Linked DNA regions of Chlorobaculum tepidum TLS. The protein of the gene in region 2 interacts with the protein of the main gene of each other region in a pairwise test. Links are inferred from orthologs where the notes say so. Each region holds a gene or a part of one and is shown on either strand. Other genes may lie near its edges. The genes, in order: ruvA and ruvC.

Region 1 (3,116 bases), 1.3 Mb from region 2 along the record:
ATCGAGAAATTCCAGCGCCTCGGCAGCCGAGTGGCGCGAGCTGACATACTGCGCCCCGGCTTCCACGCACAACCGCTCGAGCACCTCCGCCTGAAGACTCCGCTCCACCGGCAGATCCACAGCGACAATTTCGTCGGCAATCGGCGCGATATGGTGAACGATACCGGCAGCATCCTTGTCGGCCGCAACGCCAATGATCACGTACAGGAAGCGGAAGCAGTTTCGAAGCTCCAGAATCGACTGCGCGGTTTTCTGCATCCCTTCCGGATTGTGGGAGACATCAAGCATCACCACCGGTTTGTCCGCGATTCGTTCCAGGCGTGCCCGGTAACCCGAAGCGCCAAGCCTTGCCAGCCCATCATCGATATGCTCCCACGAGATCCCCTCGGAACGGGCGGCCATGACGGCAAGGCAAACGTTCGGCGCATGGAATGAGCCGGTGAGCGCAGCCCGAAACTGCCGCGACTCGCCACCATCGAGCGAAATTCGCAGGGCGAGAGCGCCCGGGCAAACCTCCTCCACCAAACACTCCGCCTCCCGCTCAACCTGATGCAGCTCCGCGCCCACCGCTTCGGCGGCCTCGCGGATCGGCGCGAACGCCTCGCCCGCTTCCGGCACGGCGGTGAAAACGCGCGAGCACCGCTTGATGATCGCCGCCTTCTCGGCGGCTATTTCGCGAAGGCTCCCGCCGAGCCACTCGGTGTGATCCATGCCGATGCTCGGAATGATAACAATCTCCGGTTGCACGACATTGGTCGCATCGAGCCGCCCCCCCATGCCGGTTTCGATCACCGCGGCATCGACGCCTTCGTCGGCGAAAAAGGCAAACGCCATCGCCGTGGTCGTTTCGAAAAAGGTCGCGCCCGTTTCGACCGCCGGTTGCAGCTTGGTACAATATTCAGCGACTCGCGCCTGGCCAATCTGCTGGCCGTCGATGCGGATCCGCTCCGTGAAATCGACCAGGTGCGGCGATGTGAACAGGCCGGTTTTGCGGCCCGAGGTGCTGAAAATCGAAGCAACGCACGAAGCTACCGTGCCCTTGCCGTTGGTTCCGGCGACATGCACAATGGTGCCGAGTTTGCGCTCCGGATGACCGAGCACGTCGAGCAGCGCTTCGATACGTTCAAGGCCGGGTTTGATGCCAAAACGATGAAGGGGAAACAGGAAATCGATAGCTTGCTGGTAATCCACAGTGACTCAGAAGTTGTTGTGAATAGCGATAAGCGCGGCCCTGACAACCTCTTCGACCGACAAGCCGGGAGAAGTCTCCAGAATGCCCGAAATGGCTTTCTGAGCCGCTGGCTTCGGAAAACCGAGCGTCATGAGCGCCGCGAGGGCATCTTCGTTCAGTTGAAGAGCTTGAGGCGCACCCGCCGTTTTGCCGCTTGCCGCTGGCTGGATTTTGAGAATCTTGTCCCTCAGTTCGAGAATGATACGGGAGGCGGTTTTTTTGCCCACACCGGTAATGCCGTAAAGGGTTTCCGGACGATTGGCGACAATCGCTTCCTGGATTTCGCCAACGCTCAGACCCGACAGCACAGCCATCGCCAGCTTCGGTCCGACTCCACCGATGGTAAGCAACAAGCGGAAAAGCTGAAGCTCTTCTTCGTCGAGAAAGCCGAAAAGTTGCTGAGCATCCTCGCGAACGTAGTGATGGGTAAAGAGACGAACCTGACTCCCCTCCGGGGGCAGGCGGCGGCTCGTGCCGGACGAGATGTGCAGCAGGTACCCGATGCCGGATACCTCGACAACCGCCTCCTCACGGGAGACTGTTACCAGCTCACCTCTCAAAAATGCGAACATGATGAATGGAATGGACAATACCCGGTTTGCGAACTCTTAGCGCCTTCAAAGCGCCAGCTGCTGGCCGGGTATGACTGAATATGAAACATCGCCCGCTCGCGGCACGCTTGCAGAAGCCCGATGATCAGCTAGCAGTCGGCGTGTAGTTGTTGAGCGCTTTGGTCAGCTGTGCTTTCTTGCGCGACGCCTTGTTGGGGTGGATGTAGCGCTTCACGCCAAGTCTGTCAAGCTTTTGCACGGCAGCCTTGTATGCCGCCTCGACTTCGCTCTTTGCTGCGTTGGCGTCGATCAGCTTCTGCATATTCTTCAAAACGCCCTTGAGTTCCTTTTTACGGGCACGGTTCCTTTCATTTCTGCGCGCTGCCTGTCTGAGTCTTTTTTCGGCTGATTTGTGTAGAGGCATAACCTTGTGCTGTTATAATATGCTTGTTAAGAGTGTGCGGTATCCGCAACAAAAGGCATTTAATATACGAACCCGGCTCGAAAATTAAAAAATATCGAAACAAATTATTGACAGAATCCGCCAGACGGACAAGCAGGCTTCGGTGTTTTTTTCTGTATATTCCCCCCGCAACAAAACAGCATATCACTGTCAACTCTCACGATTATAAGCCAATGAGCTTGATGATCAGCGTCTCCGGCATCCGCGGCGTGGTCGGCAAGAGCCTCACCCCGGAAAACCTTACGGCATTCACCATGGCCTTCGCCACCTGGATCAGGCGGCGGAAACAGGCGCTGAATCCCGGCTCGCTGGCGAAGCCGATAATCGTCATCGGCAGAGACAGCCGTCCGACCGGCGCCGTCATCACCGGTCTGGTCTCCAACGCGCTCTCGCTCTGCGGCTGCGACGTGATCGACGTCGGCATGACCACCACGCCGACAGTCGAGATCGCCACCGCCGGTGAAGGCGCCGACGGCGGCCTGATCGTCACCGCCTCGCACAACCCCGTCGAGTGGAATGCGCTGAAAATGCTTGACGAAAAGGGCGAATTCCTCACTGCGTCCGACGTCGGAGAGCTGCTCGAGATCGCCGAGAAAAAAGCGTTCGACTTCGCCCGCTGGGATGGCATCGGCACCGTGACGGCAAACGGCTCGTGGGACGCCGCACATATCGACAAAATCCTGAAGCTCTCCTGCCTCGACCTCGACCTCGTCAAAAGCATGAACTTCCGGGTGCTGATCGACGCCGTCGAAGGGGCCGGTTCGTACATCGTGCCGGAGCTGTGCCGCAAGCTGGGCATCACCGAAATCAAGACACTCGCCTGCGAAGGCACGGGCATCTTTCCGCGCAACCCCGAGCCGATAGAGCAGAA
Region 2 (3,163 bases):
TTGTGGCACTGCACCAGCGCCTGCGGGTGCGACATTGCTTTGGTCGCCGTCTCCACCGACGCGCCGGGCAGGCCGAGCAGGCAGTGTTCGACCTTCACGAAGGTCTCGGCGAGAATCACCACCGGGCGGCGGAGCAGGAGGTCGTAGTTCTGGTGGATGCTGCCGCCGAGGGAGTTCTCGATGGGAATCACCGCGTAGTCGGCTTTCTGTTCCGTGACCGCCGAGAAGACGTCATCGAAGCTTTCGCAAGGCAGCGGTTCGCCGAAGCGCAGTGCCGCAATTTCACTGTATGCACCAGGCTCTCCCTGATAAGCGATCAACCAGTTTGTCATTCTTCGTTCTTGTAATTAATTTAATAGCACGTTTGAAATTTTGCCGACCCGGCTCGGCAACTGTCAGAAGCCGTGGCAATTTTCAGAGGCACTGTTATTCATACCCCGCAGAATTTGCTTTTCTTAAAGTAAAATAAATCTTTTCATAAACGCGTCATATCCGACTTTTATCTAATAATCAGGTTGTAACCTATGTCAGGACACAGTAAATGGGCGACCATCAAGCGTAAAAAGGCCGCCACCGATCAGAAGAGAGGAAGCCTGTTCACCAAGCTCGTCAAGGAGATCACCATTGCGGCCAAAATGGGCGGTGGCGACCCGACGGGCAATCCGCGTCTGAGGCTCGCCATCGATACGGCACGGGCCAACTCGATGCCGATGGACAATATCCAGCGCGCCATCAAAAGAGGCACCGGCGAACTCGAAGGCGCGACCTACGAAGAGATCACCTACGAAGGGTACGGCCCGGGCGGCATTGCGATCATTATCGAGACCGCGACCGACAACCGCAACCGCACCGTGGCCGACATTCGCCACCTGATGAGCCGCGGCGGCGGGTCGCTCGGCGAGAGTGGCAGCGTCGGCTGGATGTTCAAGCGCAAGGGTTCCATCGAGGTTCCCAGGTCGGCCATCTCTGAGGACGACCTGATGGAGCTGCTGCTCGACGCCGGACTCGAGGAGCTGGAGAGCGACGACGAGCAGTACTTCACCGTGCTGACCGACGTGAAGGATCTGGAGCCGGTCAAGAAGGCGCTCGAAGAGGCTGGTATTCCGTTCGAGAACGCCAAGATTGACATGATTCCGGACAACTATGTCGAGCTCGATGTCGAGAACGCCCGGAAGGCGCTCAAGCTGATCGACGCGCTCGAAAACAGCGATGACGTCCAGGCGGTCTACAGCAACATGGACATGAGTGAAAGCGTCATGAGCGTGCTTGAAGAAGAGTAACCCATGATTGTACTGGGCATCGATCCGGGCAGCCGCAAAACCGGCTATGGCGTCATCGCCGAAACGGCGGCGGGCTATCGCGTGCTTGGATGCGGCCTTGTTCGCCCTCGCGCAGCGGATACGCTGCATGAGCGGATCAGCCAGCTCTGCGCGGGCCTCGACGAGGTGATCGAGCAGCTGAAGCCCGAGGCGGTGGCGCTTGAGACGGCCTTCGTGGGGCGCAATGTCAGAAGCGCGCTGATTCTCGGCCAGGTCAGGGGGGCGGTGCTTGCCACGGTGATGAGGCATAGCTTGCCGGTGCGTGAATACGCGCCGCGCGAAATCAAGCTCTCGGTTACCGGCACCGGTTCGGCGTGCAAGGAGCAGGTGGCGGCAATGCTGTCGCGGATGCTCGAGCTTGGCGGTGAGCTGAAGCCTCTCGATGTTACCGATGCGCTTGGCATCGCCTACTGCGATCTCGCTCGGGGTGCATCTTCGCTCGGCGGCCAGTTGCGCAAGAACGGAAAAGGGCGGAGCAAGGGATGGGCGGCGTTCGTAAACGAGCATCCCGAGCTGATGGCCTGATTTTTTATCAACGAGTGGTGCCGGAGTTTGGATTTCGGCATCTGTTTTGTCAAACGATCCTCAGGATGACCTTCGGGTCTCTTTTCCGGAACCAAACAAGAACCGTTGTGAAGGGACATATTTTCAATCTCCCCAATTCGCTGAGCATCCTGAGGATTCTGCTGATTCCCTGGTTCATCTACTACCTCGACGCGGGTCAGACGCACATCGCCCTCATCATCATGGTGGTGGCGCTGCTTTCCGACTGGTTCGACGGCCAGATGGCCCGGTGGACCAACGAGGTCTCCGACATGGGCAAGATTCTCGACCCCCTGGCCGACAAACTCTGCCTGGCCAGCGTCGCTCTCTACTACCTCTGGAAAGGGGAGTTGCCGGTATGGTTCGTGGTGTTCGTTGTGTTTCGTGACCTGGTGATTTTCCTCGGCGCGGCCTGGATTCGTCACCGGCACAACGTGCTCACCACTTCGCTCTGGCCCGGCAAGTGGGCGGTGGGATTCGTCTCAATGATGTTCATCTCGATGGTCTGGCCGCTTCCTGTTTTTCGGCAGTGGCCGGTCAAAGAGTTCTTTATGTATCTTTCTGCTGCCACCCTTTTCTACTCGTTTGTAGAATACTGCATCAGGTTCTACAAAATCCAGAAAGGGGCGGAATTCAAGGCCTGATTTTCCTCTTTTTTTCATAATCTCTTTGAATGCAGGAGGTTATCCACAGATTAACGCCTGCAATATGGATAAGTGTACATAAGTAACGGCCAGTGTTATATATGGGCCTTGTTAAGTGTAATTATTTCAAAGAGATGGTGGATGTTCACGGACTTATTTTGTGGTGTGTGGAAAATGTGGATAACTTGTTGGCAAGCCTGTTGGTCAGGTGTGGAAGAGTGTGGAAATCATGAAAAAACCCCGGAACTCCGGGGTTTTTTCATGATGACGTATTTTCTGACAGTGTTTCAGTTCTTTTTCTCCATCACGGTAGCCATCAGCGAAGCTTCGCAGACCAGCTCGCCTCGCACGTAGGCCTTGGCGTCAAACTGGCAGACCGTGCGCCGCATGTTGGTCATGACCGCTTCGATGACCAGCGTATCGCCGGGCAGCACCGGCTTCCTGAACCGTGCCTTGTCGATGCCCATGAAGAAGACCACCGATTCCTTGATGTTCTCCTTGCCGTTGAGCATCATGATGCCGCCGGTCTGGGCCATCGCCTCGATGATGAGCACGCCGGGCATGATCGGGTTGCCAGGGAAGTGACCCTGGAAGAAGGGTTCGTTCATCGTGACGTTCTTGATCGAGACGATCTTTTCGTCGAGCTTGAATTCGACG

The links.
Region 1: the proteins of ruvC (region 2) and ruvA interact in binary tests that used the Escherichia coli proteins (3 or more experiments, as listed by UniProt). The link is inferred for Chlorobaculum tepidum TLS from one-to-one orthologs.

What each region holds. Positions count from the first base shown.
Region 1 is NC_002932.3:270,746-273,861, reverse strand. The notes cover bases 1-2,796. They hold ruvA (Holliday junction branch migration protein RuvA), read right to left. Parts: upstream 1,804-2,796; coding sequence 1,198-1,803; downstream 1-1,197. Other genes in these bases: glmM (phosphoglucosamine mutase), read left to right, coding at 2,419-2,796; rpsT (30S ribosomal protein S20), read right to left, coding at 1,928-2,206; AYT24_RS01300 (bifunctional folylpolyglutamate synthase/dihydrofolate synthase), read right to left, coding at 1-1,191. Also shown: more of glmM, read left to right, coding at 2,797-3,116. UniProt on the Escherichia coli protein: The RuvA-RuvB-RuvC complex processes Holliday junction (HJ) DNA during genetic recombination and DNA repair.
Region 2 is NC_002932.3:1,571,725-1,574,887, reverse strand. The notes cover bases 221-3,063. They hold ruvC (crossover junction endodeoxyribonuclease RuvC), read left to right. Parts: upstream 221-1,283; coding sequence 1,284-1,844; downstream 1,845-3,063. Other genes in these bases: AYT24_RS07495 (CDP-alcohol phosphatidyltransferase family protein), read left to right, coding at 1,952-2,506; AYT24_RS07505 (YebC/PmpR family DNA-binding transcriptional regulator), read left to right, coding at 525-1,280; pheA (prephenate dehydratase), read right to left, coding at 221-332. In the rest of the region: more of pheA, read right to left, coding at 1-220.